Regions from separate parts of the Fusicatenibacter faecihominis genome, predicted to be linked through region 3. Evidence: predicted binding sites of a transcription regulator. Region 3 holds the regulator's gene; each other region holds the start of a gene.
The links. Region 3 encodes NrdR, which represses ribonucleotide reductase genes. Its sites were predicted from a motif close to CACAANATNTTGTG; they were not measured.
Positions count from the first base shown of each region.

Region 1: nrdD (anaerobic ribonucleoside-triphosphate reductase) is a predicted target of NrdR. The motif match lies at 3,397-3,410, and genes of this name have one in related genera.
Region 2: LKD71_RS00875 (ribonucleoside triphosphate reductase) is a predicted target of NrdR. The motif match lies at 2,989-3,002, and genes of this name have one in related genera.

Region 1 is NZ_JAJEPR010000003.1:11,059-17,538, reverse strand. Features, by position in the region: gene asnA (aspartate--ammonia ligase) at 1-439, opposite strand, end outside; gene LKD71_RS02280 (sensor histidine kinase) at 635-1,588, shown strand; gene LKD71_RS02275 (carbohydrate ABC transporter permease) at 1,603-2,460, shown strand; gene LKD71_RS02270 (response regulator transcription factor) at 2,526-3,287, shown strand; gene nrdD (anaerobic ribonucleoside-triphosphate reductase) at 3,430-5,562, shown strand; gene LKD71_RS02260 (amidohydrolase family protein) at 5,576-6,445, shown strand; partial or broken gene LKD71_RS02255 (alpha-amylase family glycosyl hydrolase) at 6,450-6,480, opposite strand, start outside.
Region 2 is NZ_JAJEPR010000001.1:198,158-204,637, forward strand. Features, by position in the region: gene LKD71_RS00860 (DNA polymerase Y family protein) at 1-259, opposite strand, end outside; gene LKD71_RS00865 (tetratricopeptide repeat protein) at 534-1,574, shown strand; gene hflX (GTPase HflX) at 1,579-2,820, shown strand; gene LKD71_RS00875 (ribonucleoside triphosphate reductase) at 3,208-5,589, shown strand; gene LKD71_RS00880 (cold-shock protein) at 5,732-5,932, opposite strand; gene LKD71_RS00885 (undecaprenyl-diphosphate phosphatase) at 6,185-6,480, shown strand, end outside.
Region 3 is NZ_JAJEPR010000014.1:65,198-71,677, reverse strand. Features, by position in the region: gene sigG (RNA polymerase sporulation sigma factor SigG) at 1-442, shown strand, start outside; gene LKD71_RS09825 (Gfo/Idh/MocA family protein) at 669-1,658, shown strand; gene LKD71_RS09820 (YlmC/YmxH family sporulation protein) at 1,660-1,917, opposite strand; gene nrdR (transcriptional regulator NrdR) at 2,075-2,524, shown strand; gene guaB (IMP dehydrogenase) at 2,602-4,056, shown strand; gene LKD71_RS09805 (peptidoglycan recognition protein family protein) at 4,234-5,052, shown strand; gene LKD71_RS09800 (methyltransferase domain-containing protein) at 5,066-6,480, shown strand, end outside.

The DNA of each region.
Region 1 (6,480 bases), on a different contig from region 3:
CCACCTGTTTCAGAGTGTCCATGTTGCGGTCTTCTTTGGAGATGATTTTCTCCCAGTCCCACTGGTCCACATAGATGGAATGGATGTTGTCTGTCTCCTCATCCCGGCGGATGGCGTTCATATCGGTATAAAGACCCTCGCCGTAGGAAAAACCGTATTTTTTCAGAGCGTACCGTTTCCATTTTGCAAGAGAATGGACGATCTCGGCATTTTCGCCCTTTATGCCGCGGATATCGAAGCTTACCGGGCGCTCCACGCCGTTCAGGTTATCGTTCAGACCAGAGGAAGGCTCAACGAAAAGGGGAGCGGTCACACGCAGAAGGTTCAGCCGCTCGGTGAGGGCGCGCTGGAAGAAATCTTTGACGGTCTTGATGGCAACCTGGGTATCGTGAAGATTCAGATCGGAATGGTAATTTTCAGGATAAATGGATTTGCTCATAAAAATCCCTCCTTTGTTTTCTTTTCAAAGGCCAAAAGACAGCAGATGAGTATTCTCTGCCGCTTTGAACCGCTACAGTACATGTTAGCATACCAGGAAAAAGGTGTAAACTGGAAATTTCAAAAAATTAGGGCTGTTTTCGGAAAAGGATCTGCTATAATAAAGATACTATCTTTTGCGTGGGAGAATGAGAAAATGAAAAGGAAACATTCTTTGAAACTGGTGATCGTAAGTCTGGCTTTTCTCTGCTGGCTGATTCCCATCCTTCTTATGGTGGCGGTGATGGGCTATTATGTGCTGAGTAAGCAGGATGACGAGCAGCTGGAGCGGCTGGCGGAGCAGATGGCAGCCAGCAGCCGGATCTGTCAGGAGCGGCTGGATGGGGCCATTGCCAATTCGAGAAGGATCAGCTATGACAAGACCGTGCAGCAGAAATATGAGCAGTACCAGCGGGGAGAGCTGTCCTACGCGGCCCTCTACTCGGAAGTCCAGTACTACCTTTCCGTGGAGTACAGCCGGAAAAAAGAGGCGGCCTTTGCTCTCATCATGATGAACGGAAAGGAAAAGGACGAAAGCTTCAACGTGGTAAACAGCAGTGCTGGCGGAAGCTATCAGGGGATTCTCGAGTTCTGGGAGCAGGACGCGGAGCTGGTGAAGGAGTGCGCGGCAAAACTTGATACGGCCATCGGTTTCGTTCAGAATCAGGGCCGCCTTAAATACCAGTTTGACCATATTTATGAGGAAGAGCTGGCCCTGAAGGACGCCAGAATCATGGCCCTGCAGTCCCATAGCAATCCCCATTTCATGAACAATACGCTGGAGATCATCAACTGGGAGGCCCGTCTGGCAGAAAACGACAAGGTTTCGGAGATGATCAGTTCTTTAGGAACCCTTCTGGATGCGGCGCTGGACCGGAAAAAACAGCCGGAGGTGCCGCTTAAGGAGGAGCTTACCTATGTGAAGGCTTATCTTTTTATTATGAAGGAACGCTTTGGCAAGCGCCTCGAAGTCACGCTGGAGATCCCGGAGGAGCTCTATCAGGAAAAGGTTCCGCGGCTGATCCTTCAGCCCGTCATCGAGAATGCCATCGCCCACGGCGTTCAAGTGCAGGGCACAGGAAAGGTGCGGATTACCGGAAAAAATATGTAAAGGAGGCGCAGGAAATGAAGGAAAAAAGATTTTCAGCAGGAAAATTCATCGTCTATCTCATCCTGATCTTCTGGGCGCTGACTACCATTTATCCTCTGGCCTGGGTGTTCTTAAATTCCTTCAAGGATAAAAAGCAGATCATGAGCAATTCCTTTGCCCTGCCTATGAGAGACCTTTTTACCACGGATAACTACGGCAATGCGTTTCAGAAGCTGAACATTTTCGGCGCTTACCGGAACAGCCTGATCATCTCCTGCAGCGCGGCGGCTCTCGTGATCCTTTTTGCGGGAATGGCTTCCTACGCGCTGGTGCGTTACAGCTTCCGGGGCAGAAAGCTTCTGAATAACCTGGTCATTGCGGCCATGATGTTCCCGGTTTTCGCCACCATCATTCCGGTCTACCGGATGGAATTTTCCTGGGGGATCGTCAATACCCAGAATCTCTGGCTTTCCCTTCTTTCCTGTGCCCTGCCGCAGATCGCGGGCAATATGGCTTTTGCGATTGTGGTCCTCACAGGATATATTCAGGGACTTCCCATTGACCTGGAGGAGGCGGCCTATATGGAAGGCTGCACGGCCATCAAGATCTTTTTCAAGGTCATCATGCCGCTGACCAAGCCCTCCTTCGCAACCGTTGGAATTTTCAGTTTTATCTGGAGTTACAACGATCTGTTTACCCAGCAGTTTTTCCTGAGAAATAAGGAACAGTACGCCATCACCCGTCTTTTGCTGGAGATTTCTAGCCGGGAAGGAACGAACTATGGCCTGATGGCAGCTGTAGTGTCCCTTATCGTGGTGCCCATGCTGATCGTTTACGCCTGCCTCCAGAAATACATCATCAAAGGAATGACCGCCGGAGCACTGAAAGGCTGAGAAGGCTTTACAGAAAGTCTGTAAAATGGTATGATGCAGAAAAAGCAGTGTGGGGAAGAGAACTTATGTATAAGGTAATGATCATTGATGATGAACCCATCATCGCCGAAGGACTTTCAAAAATCATACCATGGAGCCAGTGGAATGCGGAGGTTGTGGCTGTGGCGCCGGACGGTCTGACCGGGCAGACACTCATACGGGAGAAAAAGCCGGATCTGATTATCAGTGATATCTGTATGCCGGGTCAGGACGGCCTGAACATGATCGCAGCTCTGAAATCGGAATTTCCGGATATGGAAGTGACGATTCTCACCGGATATCGGGATTTTGACTACGCCCAGCGGGCTATCCGCCTGGGCGTAAGCCGCTTTCTCTTAAAACCTTCCAATCTGGGAGAACTCAACGAGGCCGTGGAGACCATGGTACACAATCTGAAGAAGAAGGGGATCCAGCCGGACCGGCAGGAACCTTCCGGAAAAGAGGAGAGCGAAGAGCAGAAAAACGCCGCCGGAAGCTTCATCGTCAGCAATGCGGTCCAGTACATGCAGGAGCATTTCCAGGAAAAGATCACCCTTCCGGAGGTGGCCGAGAAGATCTATGTGAGCCAGTGGCATTTAAGCAAGCTTTTAAACCGCCACATGGGGAAAAATTTTTCCGAAGTTTTAAACAGCATCCGCATTGAGAAAGCCAAGGAACTCATGAAAGATCCTTCCCTTCGCCTGGCGGACATCGCGGAGATGGTGGGCTTTCTGGATGTGGCCCACTTTTCCAGAGTTTTCAAGAAGCTCACCGGAGTCTCCGCCGGCGAGTACCGGAACCATCTATAACGACAGAAAAACCGAATGTATTTTTATAAAAACCCTCTTTACGATAGAGGGTTTTTGTTATATGATATAGAAGACTGTTCAAGAATTAGTGTGAAACGCACTGGAAATACACAACATATAGTATAATTGAAGGAGATTGCATATGTACGTTATCAAGAAGGACGGCACCAAGGAAGAATTTAATGTGGACAAGATCATTGCCGCAGTCAATAAATCCGCGAGCCGTATTATGTACCGTTTTACAGAAAATGAGATTGCCTTTATCTGTGAATATGCCAAGGAGAAAGCGAAGGAGAGAAGCAAAGACGGCATCACGATTCCGGAGATGCACAACATTGTGGAGGGAGCCCTGGACAAGGTCAATCCCGCTGTGGCCAAGAGCTACCGCGATTACCGGAACTACAAGCAGGACTTTATCCACATGATGGATGAGGTCTACACCAAGAGCCAGTCCATCCGTTACATCGGCGATAAGAGCAACGCCAATACCGACAGCGCTCTGGTGGCCACCAAGCGAAGCCTGATCTTCAACGAGCTGAACAAGGAGCTCTACCGGAAATTCTTCATGAACAGGGACGAACTTCAGGCCTGCAAGGACGGTTACATCTACATCCACGACCAGTCCGCCCGCCTGGATACGATGAACTGCTGTCTCTTTGATATCGGAAGTGTGTTGAGCGGCGGTTTCGAGATGGGAAATGTCTGGTACAATGAGCCGAAAACCCTGGATACGGCTTTCGACGTCATGGGTGATATCATTCTGAGCACCGCGGCCCAGCAGTACGGCGGTTTTACCGTACCGGAGGCGGATAAGGTTCTGGCGCCCTACGCAGAGAAGAGCTACCGGAAATATAAGGAAGAGTTCTTGAAATATGCAGATCCCTCCTGGCAGGGAGCCGAGGAAAAAGCCGAGCAGTACGCCATGAACAAGGTAAAACGTGACTTTGACCAGGGCTGGCAGGGCATTGAGTATAAACTCAACACGGTCGGTTCCTCCAGAGGAGATTATCCCTTCGTCACCGTGACCATCGGCCTGGGTACGGAACGCTTTGAAAAAATGGCTTCTGTCACTCTTCTGAACGTGCATATGGGCGGTCAGGGCAAGCCGGGAAATAAAAAACCCGTGCTTTTCCCGAAGATCGTCTTCCTCTACGATGAGAACATTCACGGACCGGGAAAATGCTGTGAGGATGTTTTCGAGGCGGGCGTGGCCTGTTCCTCCAAGACCATGTATCCTGACTGGCTCTCCATGAGCGGAAAAGGCTATATTTCCAGCATGTACAAGAGATACAAGAAAGTCATCAGTCCCATGGGCTGCCGGGCCTTCTTAAGCCCCTGGTATAAGCGGGGCGGCATGCATCCGGCAGACGACAAGGATGAACCCGTATTTGTGGGGCGCTTCAATATCGGCGCCGTGAGCCTGCATCTTCCGATGATTCTGGCAAAATCCCGTTCCGAGAGCAGAGATTTCTATGAGGTGCTGGACTACTATCTGGAGATGATCCGGAATCTTCACAAACGGACCTACGATTATCTGGGCAATATGAAGGCCTCCACCAATCCGCTGGCTTACTGCGAGGGCGGTTTCTACGGCGGCCATCTGAAGCCCTCCGAGCGCATCAAACCGTTACTGAAGCCTATGACTGCTTCCTTCGGTATCACGGCTTTAAATGAGCTTCAGGAGCTTTACAATGGCAAGTCCATCGCCGAGGACGGCGCTTTCGCCCTCGAAGTTCTGGAATATATCAACAAAAAGGTCAATGAGTTCAAGGAAGCAGACGGCTGGCTTTACGCCATCTACGGAACCCCGGCAGAGAGTCTCTGCGGTCTCCAGGTGGAGCAGTTCCGGAAAATGTACGGCATCGTCGAGAATGTTTCCGACCGTCCCTATGTGAGCAACAGCTTCCACTGCCATGTGACCGAGGATCTGACTCCCATCGAGAAACAGGACCTGGAAGGCCGTTTCTGGGAGCTTTGCAACGGCGGAAAGATTCAGTATGTCCGTTATCCCATCGATTACAACATCGAGGCCATCAAGAGCCTGATCCGAAGAGCCATGGATCTGGGATACTATGAGGGTGTGAACCTGTCTCTGGCCTACTGTGACGACTGCGGTCACCAGGAGCTGGAGATGGATGTGTGCCCGATCTGCGGTTCCAGAAACCTGACCAAGATCGACCGGATGAACGGCTATCTATCCTACAGCCGTGTCCATGGAGACACCCGTCTGAACGAAGCCAAGATGGCGGAGATCGCCGAGCGGAAATCTATGTAAAGAAGGCAAAACAATGTTTGGAGAAGCGCATGCTCACCTGTTTATGAACGGCTATGATTACCGGAAGGCCGTGGAGACGCATAAAGGGCATATCGAGGAGACAGTCCTCCGGGGCTACCTGGAGGAGTACCGGAAACGGGGCGTGACCTTTATCCGGGACGGCGGCGATGATCTGGGAGTTTCTTCCTTTGTGAAGACCATCGCCCCGGAATACGGGATCGATTACCGGACACCGGCCTTTGCGATCCATAAGAATGGCTGTTATGGCTCCATTGTGGGAAAAGGCTTTGATACGGTGAAAGAGTACGAGAGTCTGGTGCTGGAAGCGAAAAAGCGGGGAGCCGATTTTATCAAGCTTATGGTTTCCGGCATTGTGGATTTTTCAAGATATGGAGTCATCACATCGACGCCGCTTACCCGGGAAGAGATGCGGGAGTTCTTTCATATCGCCCACGAGAAAGGTATGGCTGTTATGGTTCATGCCAACGGGGCAGAGACTGTGCGAAACGCCGCGGAATGTGGAGCGGACAGCATCGAACACGGAAGATATGTGGATGAGGAAGCCATAGAAGCCATGGCGGAATATCATACGATCTGGGTTCCCACGGTGGTGACGGTGCGGAATCTCCTGGGCTGCGGCCGTTTCCCGGATGAAATTGTGAAACGTCTCTATGAGGAAGACTGCCGGAATCTACGGTTGGGAAAAGAAAAAGGTGCGATCTTAGGTCTTGGAAGTGACGCGGGAGCCTATCTGGTGCCCCACGGAAAAGGAATTGAAGATGAATACAGAACCTTTCAAGAGATATTCGGGGCATCCGAAGAACTGGATAACTTCTTAAGAAAGGGAGAAGAGGAACTCAGAGAACGCTTTCAGCGTTCCTGAGCTTTTTCTCTACCGTCACATGGTCGAACTCAAAC
Region 2 (6,480 bases), on a different contig from region 3:
TCTCGTGGTCCGGCGGAAAAATCAGGAGATTCGGACACTTTTTCAGGGCGGAGGCCACGGGCTCACTGGTATAAATGCCCATCTTCTTCGCAGAAATAGACTTGGCAAGGACGATGCCGTGGCGACTCTTCTGATCCCCTCCAATAATAGCCGGCACCTCCCGCAGATCCGGCCCCGCCCCCGTCCTCAGATTCTCAACCGAAGTCCAGCTTAAATACGCCGAATTTACATCAATATGGAAAATAATCCTGGAAGCCATATCCCATTCCCTCCCTTCTTTACCAAAGTTTATCTTTCCCACCTTCACCCATCCAACCAACAACTTTCACTTGTCACTTCACGATTACCGCCCACTACACCCAGCCCGGCACTTCGATTTCCGTCAGGATTCCTGTGGAGGCAGGGCGTCCTCAGAGCCACTACATTACGATAACTCTATCATACCCGCAACCTCACCAAGATACAAGTCTGTACAACCACTCTTTTTTCTGCTATACTTCGGTAGTACCAGCAAATTTTACGGAGGTTTATACATGAAAAAAAGTTTATGGATCTGGATTCCTCTGGCGGCTGTGCTCCTGACCGGATGCAGCGGCAACGACGGCGCGGACAGCATCGCCGAGGGCATGACAGCCATGGAAAATAAAGAATACCAGGCGGCGCTGGAAGACTTCAAGACAGCGGCGGCCCTGGGAGAAAACGATGCGGCGGCCTACCGCGGCGAAGGCCTTGCTCTCATGGGGCTCGGACAGTACGCCGAGGCAGCCCAGGCCTTTGATACGGCGCTGAGGGCTACGGATGAAAAAATGCCAAACACGAAAAGAGACATCCTCTACTACAAAGCCACAGCCCTCTATAAAAACAGAGATTATGAGAACACGATCAGCACCTGCGACGAGATCCTTACCCTTAATCAGGAAGGCGACGCCTGTTATCTCCGCGGAGCCTGCTACATGGCCCAGGGAGATTACGACAAGGCGAAGACCGACTTTGACGCGGCGGTGGCCCTTTCCCCGAAAGATTATGACCTGGTGCTCGATATCTACGGCTGCTATCAGGAGCAGAAACGCTCCGCGGACGGAGCGCCCTATCTCGAAAATGCCCTGAATATCGAGGACTCCAGTGATGAAGGAAGCTACCAGAAAGCCCGCATCTATTTTTATCTGGAAGACTATGACAATGCTCAGAGCCTCTTAAATCCCCTCGTGGAAAAGAAAAACGGGGAGGCCATGGCTCTGATGGCCAAAATTTACCTGGAAGAAGGCGACACCACCCACGCCCGAAATCTCTGGCAGGAGCTCATCAGCAGCGCCGGGGAGAGCCAGACCGCCTATAACGGCCTCGTGCTCTGCGACATCCAGGACGGCGATTATGCTTCCGCCCTGGAAAATGTGGACAAAGGCCTGGCTTTATCCGGGGAAGAAGCACGGCAGGAACTCATGTACAACGCGATCGTTGCCTGCGAACGTCAGGGCGATTTCGACACCGCCCGGACAAAAGCCCAGGAATATGTGGAAAAATACCCCGCGGACGAGCGCGGCACCAGGGAATACACCTTCCTGCAGACGAGGTAAGCTTATGGGAATGAATACGATTGAAGAATTAAAAGAACGGGTCATCCTCATCGGTGTCAGCACAAGCGACGGGGATGACACCGAAGAATCCCTGAAAGAATTAAAAGAGCTGGCGGACACGGCCGGAGCCGAGACCGTCGGCACCGTGATCCAGAACCGGGAGGCCGTCCATCCGGGCACCTACATTGGAAAAGGAAAAATCGAGGAAGTCCGGGCCATGGCCTTTGGCCTTAACGCCACCGGCGTAATCTGCGATGACGAATTAAGCCCGGCCCAGCTCAACAACCTGGAGCAGGAGCTGGATCTCAAAGTCATGGATCGGACTCTGATTATCTTGGATATTTTCGCGGCCCACGCCCGGACCAGCGAAGGTAAGATTCAGGTAGAGCTGGCCCAGCTCAAATACCGGCAGGCGAGACTTGTCGGCCTCCGCAATTCCCTCTCCCGTCTGGGAGGCGGTATCGGAACCAGAGGACCGGGTGAGAAAAAGCTGGAGATGGACCGCCGTCTCATCAAGAGCCGCATCGCCCAGCTGAACCGGGAGCTGGCGGAGGTGAAACGCCACCGGGAGATCACCCGGGCCCAGCGAAGCCGCAGCCATATGCCTGTGGCGGCCATCGTGGGCTACACCAATGCGGGAAAGTCTACCCTTTTGAACCGCCTCACCGGGGCTGGCGTTCTGGAGGAGAATAAGCTCTTTGCGACCCTGGACCCCACGACCCGTACCCTGACATTAGATAACGGAACGAAAATCCTCCTTACCGACACTGTCGGCTTTATACGGAAGCTTCCCCATCATCTGGTGGAGGCCTTTAAGAGTACCCTGGAGGAGGCAAAGTACGCTGATGTGATCCTTCATGTGGTGGACGCCTCAAACGAGCAGATGGAGACTCAGATGTATGTGGTCTACGACACCCTAAGACGGCTGGAGGTGGGCGACAAACCCATTCTGACCCTTTTCAACAAGACCGACCGGGAGGGCATCCGCACGGACCTCCGGGATCTCAAGGCTGATCAGACCCTCAAAATCTCCGCGAAGACCGGAGCAGGGCTTTCTGAACTGACTGACGCGCTTGAGGAAGTGCTCCGAAGAGACAAGATCTATGTGGAGCGCCTTTACCCCTTCGACCAGGCAGGTATCATCCAGCTGATCCGCAAAGAAGGGGAGCTGGTATCCGAGGAATACACGGCGGAGGGCATCGAAGTCAGGGCTTATGTGCCCCGGAAGATCTACGAGAAGGTCTGAAAAAGACCTGCAAAGCCTTCAAGGGCTTTCGCACAGCAGCTGAAATTCGTCAATTTTACTAAAGACACAAGTTCTAGTGAATGATACGGGGGCCCTGCGGCCTCCGTTTTTTCGCGGAAAAGCCTATTCTCCGGGGCTTTCCGGCATTTTTGCTGCATTTGCAAAATATACTATATGTAGTGGTATATACGCAAAATGCGTCCCACATATGGTATTTTTACTGTTGACTCGAAAAGATATCTCTGATACAATAAATCCAGTCTCCGTATGGCGGGCACGAAAATCTCATGAAAAAACAGATGGCCGGGCCCAGCGTACGGAAAAAAACAGATAAGATCGCGGAAAAGTAAAAAGACAGCGCATCGGATAGATGGAAGGAGAAGGTTTATGTTTAAAGTAGTGAAACGGGATGGCGAAGTGGCCTCTTTCGATATCGGAAAGATCACAAATGCCATCGAGAAAGCGTTTAAGGCGACAGATAAGCAGTTCAATACGGATATTATTGAGCTTTTGGGACTGCGCGTCACTGCAGATTTTCAGAATAAGATCAAAGACAGCCTCATCGACGTGGAGAGCATTCAGGACAGCGTGGAGACCGTGCTGGAACAGAGTGGCTATTCCGATGTGGCGAAGGCCTACATCCTCTACCGCAAGCATCGCGAGAAGATCCGGAACATGAAGTCCACGATCCTGGATTACAAAGATATCGTCAATAGCTATGTGAAAGTGGAAGACTGGCGTGTGAAAGAGAACTCCACTGTGACCTATTCTGTCGGTGGACTGATCTTAAGCAACTCCGGAGCCGTGACTGCAAACTACTGGCTCTCTGAGATTTACGACCAGGAGATCGCTGATGCCCACAGAAATGCGGACATTCATATCCACGACCTCTCCATGCTGACCGGTTACTGTGCCGGCTGGTCCTTAAAGCAGCTGATCCGGGAGGGCTTAGGCGGCATCGAGGGAAAAATCACCTCCGCTCCGGCCAAGCATCTGTCCGTACTCTGCAACCAGATGGTGAATTTCCTTGGAATCATGCAGAATGAATGGGCAGGAGCCCAGGCATTTTCCTCCTTTGACACCTATTTGGCTCCCTTCGTGAAGGTGGATCACCTCTCTTATCCGGAGGTGAAAAAATGCATCGAGTCCTTCGTCTACGGCGTGAACACACCGAGCCGCTGGGGAACCCAGGCTCCCTTCTCCAACATCACGCTGGACTGGACCGTTCCCAATGACCTGGCAGAGCTTCCGGCCATTGTCGGCGGCAAGGATATGGATTTCTGCTATAAGGACTGCAAGAAAGAGATGGATATGGTAAACAAGGCCTTCATCGAGACCATGATCGAGGGCGATGCCAACGGCCGTGGTTTCCAGTATCCGATCCCGACCTACTCCATCACGAGAGATTTCGACTGGTCCGACACAGAGAACAACCGCCTGCTCTTTGAGATGACTTCCAAATACGGAACGCCGTATTTTTCCAACTACATCAACAGCGATATGGAACCCAGTGACGTCCGCAGCATGTGCTGCCGCCTGAGACTCGACCTTCGGGAACTCCGGAAAAAGACCGGCGGCTTCTTCGGTTCCGGCGAGAGCACCGGAAGCGTAGGGGTTGTCACGATCAACATGCCGCGTATCGCTTACCTTTCCAGAAACAAGGCGGATTTCTACCGCCGCCTGGACCATATGATGGATATTGCAGCCCGTTCCCTGAAGATCAAGCGTGACGTGATCTCCAAACTTCTGGACGAGGGCCTGTATCCCTACACGAAACGGTATCTCGGAACTTTTAACAACCACTTTTCTACCATCGGCCTCATCGGCATGAACGAGGTGGGTCTGAACGCCGTATGGCTGGGCGAGGATCTGAGCCATGAGAAGACCCAGGAGTTCACCAAAGAGGTGCTCAATCACATGAGAGAGCGTCTCGTGGAATACCAGGAGCAGTACGGCGACCTTTACAATCTGGAGGCTACCCCGGCAGAGTCCACGACCTACCGTCTGGCCAAACACGACCGGGAGCGTTGGCCGGATATCAAGACCGCAGGAAAAGAAGGCGATACCCCGTACTACACGAACAGCTCCCACCTTCCGGTGGATTACACCGCGGACATTTTCGATGCCCTCGATATTCAGGATGAGCTGCAGACCCTCTACACCTCCGGAACCGTCTTCCATGCGTTCCTCGGTGAGAAGCTTCCCGACTGGAAGTCAGCGGCCAACCTGGTGCGTAAGATCGCGGAGAACTACCGCCTGCCTTACTACACGCTGTCACCGACTTATTCCGTCTGTAAAGAACACGGCTATATCGCCGGAGAGCACTTCACCTGCCCGAAATGCGGCAAGAAGGCCGAGGTTTATAGCCGGATCACCGGTTACTACCGTCCGGTACAGAACTGGAATGACGGAAAGACCCAGGAGTACAAGAACCGGAAGCTCTACGATATCGACAATTCCTGCCTGAAGAAAGTACACAGCAGCATTGTCACGGTTTCCAGAGATGATGTGGAGATCAAACCCATGGAGGGTGTGAAATATCTCTTCACCACCAAGACCTGTCCGAACTGCCGCATGGCCAAGGAGATGCTGAAAGGCGAGGCCGTCCAGATCATCGACGCCGAGGAAAATCCGGAGCTCGTGAAAAAGTACGGCATCATGCAGGCGCCGACCCTGGTAATCGTAGACGGCGCACGGACGAAGAAATACGTCAACGCCTCCAACATCAAGAAATATGTGGATACAGTGAAAGAAGCTGTCCTATCCTAAATAAAAAGAGAATCAATCGCTTGCGGCAAGTCTGCCGGCGGTTGATTCTCTTTTTTTTGCAAGACAAGAAAAGGACCATTCTTTTCAGAATGGCCCCTTTCATTGGTTCTTTTCTCTATTTTCTGCGCTTATGAGTAAACAATCAAAGTTTAACTACGTTAGCAGCCTGCATTCCACGAGCACCCTCAGTTAAGTCATAGCTTACTGCCTGACCCTCATCGAGAGATTTGAAGCCCTCACCCTGGATAGCGGAGAAGTGAACGAATACATCGTTTCCGTCCTCGCCGGTGATGAAGCCATAGCCTTTTTCTGCATTGAACCATTTAACTGTACCTTTGTTCATTGTGGTACCTCCATAAAATAATGAATTAATAATGATGTAGATTTTCGGATAAAAAAATCCACCAGCCATTACAGATTACATGAGTGCGATATAATCTCTAATGACTAGTGAATTATCTTACATCCAAGAAATCCTCGATACTTTTCCAGTATAATCGCTGGAAAATCAAAAGTCAAGGAAATTTTTCTTGTATCATACGGGAAGGCGAGGTATCATAGGAATAGCAAAAACACAAAGAAAAGGAGTAAAAAAATGGACTTTATCGAGATTCTCAAAGCGATTCTCTTCGGCATTGTGGAGGGCATTACCGAGTGGCTTCCCATCAGCAGTACGGGCCATATGATCATCCTGGATGAGCTGGTAAAACTGAACGTTTCCGACGCTTTCCGCGAGATGTTTCTGGTGGTGATCCAGCTGGGAGCCATCCTGGCCGTCGTGGTCCTGTATTTCAGAAAACTGTGGCCTTTTTCCACGAAGGAAAAGTTCTTTATTAAGAAGGACACCTTTGGTATGTGGTTCAAAATCCTGGCAGCCTGCATCCCGGCAGC
Region 3 (6,480 bases):
ACGGGTGAGCCGGTCACTTCGGGATACGGCCTACAAGGCCATCTACGCCCGGGAAGGCTATGTGAAAAAGAATCTCAAGGAGCCCACGATCACGGAGATCGCGGAGGAGATCGGTATTCCGAAAGAGGAAATTGTCTACGCCATGGACGCAATTCAGACGCCCATGAGCCTTTACGACCCGGTATACACGGAGGGCGGCGATACGCTCTATGTCATGGACCAGATCAGTGACAAAAAGAACCGGGAGGAAAACTGGATCGAAGTGCTCTCTTTAAACGAGGCGGTGAAAAAGCTGACGGACCGGGAGCGGCATATCATCCGGCTTCGTTTTTACGAGGGAAAGACCCAGATGGAGGTGGCGCGTCTCATCCGGATCTCCCAGGCCCAGGTGAGCCGCCTCGAAAAAAGCGCTCTGAAAACGCTGAGAAATTACCTGCGATAAAGTCTTCTGAAAGTTCACAAAACCTTCCGGACTTCTTCATAGTTTAGACATATTTTGCCATTATTATAGGAGATGCAACAAAGATATTCTTTTTCATACTTTCTCCTAAATCATAAAAAGAAGCCGCCTGAGATAGAGCAACCGCGAACTCATATCTTAGGCGGCTTCCTTTGTGTGAAGAAGTGTGTTATAGTTAAGAAAACGCGCAAATCAGGAGGAACGGAAGATGAAAGTAGGAATTGCAGGAACGGGCAAGATTGTCAGGGAATTTCTGAATATGCAGAAAGATCAGGAGCGGATCGAGGTGACGGCTCTGGTTTGCCGGCCGCAGAGTGAAAAGACAGGCCGGGAGCTGGCAGAGCAGTACGGGATTCCGGCTCTCTATACGGATTATGAGACCTTTTTGAAAGAGGCGGAGATGGACGCGGTGTACTTAGGGATCGTCAATCAGATGCACGCCTTCTACGCGGAGAAGGCTCTTCTCGCGGGCCGGAACGTTATCAATGAGAAACCCTTTACATCCACAGTGAAAGAGGCGGAGAAACTGGTGAGATTGGCCAGGGAGAAGCATCTTTTCCTTCTCGAAGCTATCACGCTTCTTCATTTTCCAAATTACCACTGGATTCAGGAGCATTTAAAAGATCTCGGGAAAATCACGATGGTCCAGGCCAATTTTTCCCAGTATTCCAGCCGTTATGATAAGTATCTTGCGGGAGAGGTCCTTCCGGCCTTTGATCCGGCGGCTTCCGGCGGTTCTCTCATGGATATCAATATCTACAACCTTCATTTTACAGCAGGTCTTTTCGGCATGCCGGAAAGCGTTCACTATTATCCGAGGATCGGTTTTAACGGCATCGATACTTCCGGAACGGCAGTCCTGGAATATCCGGATTTTCACGCGGTTCTCTCGGGAGCCAAGGATTCCGACAGCCCGGGTTATGCTATTGTCCAGGGCGAAAAAGGCTACATCAAGGTTAACGGCATCCCGAGCCAGGTGGCGGAGCTGACGGTCCGCATAAACGGAGAGACCAGAACCTTTACCGAGAACCGGAGTGCTCACCGGATGGTAGATGAGATGCTGGAATTTGACCGGATTCTCACAGAAAAAGACTGGGAAAAAGCAGACCGGCTCCTGGAGCACAGCCTGACCGTCATGAAGATTCTGGAGACGGCAAGAAAGAGCGGAGGCATTCATTTTCCAGCGGATGAAGCGTAAGTTATTCACATTTTTTCCGACATTCCTTTTCGTCGATATCCACGAGGATGATATCCCGGCCAATTTGACAGACCTGTTCCCAGGGGATGATGTATTCCGAGTCCCGGCCGAGAACGGAACAGAACTTTCCGGGCCCGGGGATGATAAGAGCCAGGATGCAGCCGTTTTTTTCATCGATGAGAAGATCCATGACGCAGCCTAAGGAGGCGCAGGTACGGATGTTGATGACTTCTTTTTGGCGGATTTCCAGCAGACGCAAGGGACACCTCCGGAAGTGTTCCTTCTATATTATGCGAAAAAAGTCGTAAGTATTCATTGACATGGTTTGACGGAGTGACTATACTCAAAATAGAATTGCCTAAGCTGTTTCGCAGCGGAGCAATTCGCAGGCATCAGGGAAAATAAGGAGGAAGCCTATGAAATGCCCCTACTGTAATCAGGACAACACGCGGGTTGTGGATTCGAGACCGGCGGATGATAATTCATCGATCCGTAGAAGACGGCTCTGCGACGCCTGTGGCAAACGTTTTACCACCTATGAGAAGGTGGAAACCATCCCGCTGATCGTGATTAAAAAGGATCAGACCAGGGAACAGTATGACCGGAGAAAAGTGGAGGCGGGCGTGCTTCGTGCCTGCTACAAAAGACCCATCCCTGTGTCAAAAATGAATGAACTGGTGGATGCTGTGGAGACCGAACTTTTCAGCCGGGAAGAAAAGGAGATCGACAGCAAGGTGATCGGTGAAATCGTCATGGAACGGCTGAAAAATCTCGATGCCGTGGCCTATGTGCGGTTTGCATCGGTGTACCGGGAGTTTAAGGATGTCAATACCTTCATGGATGAACTGAAAAAAATACTGAGCTGATCCCCCGGAGCTGTTGACATTCCATGATACGCTGTGCTAAAATTAACGTTAAAATCTGAAAGTGAGGAAGGATAAGAATGGGTAAGATTATTGGCGAAGGCATTACTTTCGACGATGTGCTGCTTGTGCCGGCATACTCTGAAGTAATTCCGAATCAGGTAGACCTGACCACATATCTGACGAAGACCATTAAGCTGAACATTCCGATGATGAGTGCCGGTATGGATACCGTTACAGAGCATCGGATGGCGATCGCTATGGCGCGTCAGGGAGGAATTGGTATCATCCACAAGAACATGACCATTGAAGCGCAGGCGGACGAGGTGGACAAGGTAAAACGTTCAGAGAACGGCGTTATCACCGATCCGTTTTATCTGTCACCGGAGCACACGCTGGCAGATGCCAACGACCTGATGGCCAAGTTCCGGATTTCCGGCGTACCCATCACTGAGAATGGAAAACTGGTAGGTATTATCACCAACCGTGATCTGAAATTTGAGACAGACTTTTCCAAGAAGATCAAAGAATCTATGACTTCCGAGAATCTGATCACAGCGAAAGTCGGCATCACCCTTGACGAGGCCAAGAAAATCCTGGCCAAAGCCCGCAAGGAGAAGCTTCCCATCGTTGATGATGATTTTAACCTCCGCGGTCTCATCACCATCAAAGATATCGAGAAACAGATCAAATACCCGCTGTCCGCAAAGGACACTCAGGGCCGTCTGCTCTGCGGAGCCGCTGTAGGTATCACAGCGAACGTTCTGGACCGTGTGGACGCTCTTGTGAAGGCTCATGTGGACGTCGTTGTACTTGACTCCGCTCACGGCCATTCCGTAAACGTATTAAACTGCGTGAAGATGATCAAAGAGAAATACCCGGATCTTCCGGTCATCGCAGGAAACGTGGCTACCGGAGAGGCAACGAGAGACCTCATCGAGGCTGGCGCTGACGCTGTCAAAGTCGGTATCGGACCTGGTTCCATCTGCACCACCCGTGTGGTAGCCGGTATCGGTGTTCCCCAGGTGACAGCTGTTATGAACTGCTACGAGGTTGCCAAGGAGTACGGTATTCCGATCATCGCTGACGGCGGAATCAAATACTCCGGAGACATGACCAAGGCTATCGCAGCAGGCGCCAATGTCTGCATGATGGGTTCCATCTTCGCTGGCTGCGACGAGAGCCCGGGAACCTTCGAGCTTTATCAGGGAAGAAAATACAAAGTTTACCGTGGTATGGGTTCCATTTCCGCTATGGAGAACGGAAGCAAAGACCGTTATTTCCAGACCAACGCGAAGAAGCTGGTTCCGGAAGGCGTGGAAGGCCGTGTTGCTTACAAGGGCAGCGTAGAAGATACGGTATTCCAGCTCATGGGGGGCTTAAGAGCCGGTATGGGTTACTGCGGAACCCCGACGATCGAGGAACTGAAAGAGAGAGGACGTTTTGTTAAGATTTCTGCCGCATCCCTCAAAGAGTCCCATCCCCATGATATCCATATCACCAAGGAAGCTCCGAACTACAGCGTAGACGAGTAAACAGAAGATGCAGTTTCAGAAGCCGTGCAGAGCAGATCCGTTCAGGTCTGCCCTTCGCGGTTTCTTTTTTTGTCTTCAGAAAAAATTCAGAGTTTTCTGCTGTTTTTTTGCGGCAAAGCCCTGTATACTGAAAGAGGCGGAAAAAAACGCCGCAAAGATAAGGGGAGATTGTCACAAATGGATATACAGAAGAATGAAAAAAGACACAGAAGCCGGGGGCATGATGAGCCTCCGAGAAAGAAGCCGGTCCGGAAGGAACGGCCGAAGGCAAAACCGAAGATAGAAACGACAGCTGCACAGCCGGTTTTGAGTGAACGTGACCGGAAAAGGCATCGCCAGGTCTGGATCCAGCGGATCGTCATTGCGCTGGTTCTCTGTACGATTCTTGTGGGCGGAGTCATCTGTCTGAAGATTTTTCTGACACCGAAGACCGTCAATGTCTCCGTGCCCTATACGGAGAGTGCGGAGATGGAGGCAGCGCAGGCGAAAGTACCTATGCCGGATATCGATCTTCAGCTTCTGACGGTAAATGAATATTCAAGGCCCGGCCTTTCCACCGGCACGATCAACGGCGTGGTGGTCCATTATACCGCCAACCCCGGCAGCACGGCTCAGCAGAACAGGGATTATTTTGAAAATCTGAAGGACACTCACACGACCAAGGTGAGCAGCAACTTTGTTATCGGCCTGGAGGGAGAGATCATCCAGTGCATCCCCACGAGCGAGATCGCCTACGCCTCCAACAGCCGGAACACAGACACGGTCTCCATCGAGTGCTGTCATCCGGATGAGACCGGAAAGTTTACGGACGCCACCTATGATTCGCTGGTGCAGCTGACGGCTTTTCTGTGCTCGAAATTTAACCTGACGGAAAACGATGTGATCCGTCATTACGATATTACAGGAAAAGACTGCCCGAAATATTTTGTGGAAAACGAGGCAGCCTGGGAAACGTTCCGCTCCGATGTTGGGGCGGTTCTGGCAGAATATGCCTAAGGAGGAGAAATTTTTGAAACAGGAATTAAAAAACGCTTATGAAAAAGTCAGCACGGGAACAGAGCTCCGGGCAGGACTCATCGAGATGAAAAATCTTCTGAAGGAGGAAAAGAACCGGCGGGAGCTTGCCTATCAGCTGGGCGGCGACTTCAAAATCCTGACTCGCTGCCTTTCTGATGAAGATCCCAAGGTCCGGAAAAACGCGGCCCTGGTTCTGGGGGCCATGGAGAGCGACGATCTGGTGCCGGTGCTCTTAAACGCCTACAAAAAAGAGGACACCCTCTTTGTGAAAAGCGCCTACTTGAAAGCCCTGTTTGACCTGGACTATGAAGAAGAGCTTCCTTATTTAAAAGAGCGCCTGCAGGAGCTGGATGAGACCCCCGTGACGGAGGAGAACCAGAAACACCTCCGGGAGGAGGCCGGTATCCTCCAGCAGCTGATTTCCCAAAAGGAGAAGCACAAAAAACACACCTTCGACGGTTTTGACCGCCAGGTGGAGGTGATCCTCCTCACAAACCGGGAACAGCGGGAGGCCACGAGAAACCAGCTGAAAGAGGAGAAAGTCACGATGCTGGCAGGCGGCATGCGCTTTTTTACCTATGATCTGGAGTCAGTTCTCCCGATCCGTACCTGGAGAGAGCTTCTTTTTCCGGTGAAGGGTCTGAAAAGCGTCAGCGGAACGCCGGAGGCGGCGGCCTCCCAGCTTGCAGCTCCGGTGCTGGAGCAGTTAAAGAGTCTTCACAGCGGCGGCGGCGCCTTTTATTTCCGGACAGAGCTTAAGAGCCCTCTGGCTCCGGAGAAAAAGACTGCCTGGGTGAAAATGTTCTCCGCAGCTCTTGAGAAGGCTTCCGGAAGAGAGCTTGTCAATTCCACTTCGGATTATGAGGTGGAGCTTCGCCTGATTGAAGGAAAGAATGGCAGCTTTGTGCCGCTGATGAAGCTTTTTACCCTGAAAGATACCCGTTTTTCTTATCGGAAGGAGAGCTATGCGGCAGCTATGGCACCGGTTCGGGCCGCCCTTCTCATGGAGCTTTCCAAACCTTGGCTTGTGGATGGGGCTCAGGTTCTCGATCCCTTCTGTGGCGTGGGAACTCTTCTGGTGGAGCGTGTGAAGGCCGGAAATGCTGATCCCCTCTATGGTCTGGATATCAGCGAGGAGGCCGTCCTGAAGGCCAGAGTCAACGCTGAGGCCGCTGGAATCACGATCCATTACATCAACAGGGACGTCCGGGATTTCCGTCACGAGTATCTCTTTGACGAGATCGTTTCTGACCTTCCGCTCACGGGCCGAAGCAGAAATCTTCTGGAGCTCACGGAGCTTTACAGCGCTTTCTTTAAACGAGTGCCGGAGCTTCTGAAAAAAGGCGGCCGCCTTTTCCTCTATACCTCCGAGGAAAATGCTTTCCGCAGTGCTTTGAAGGAGAATCG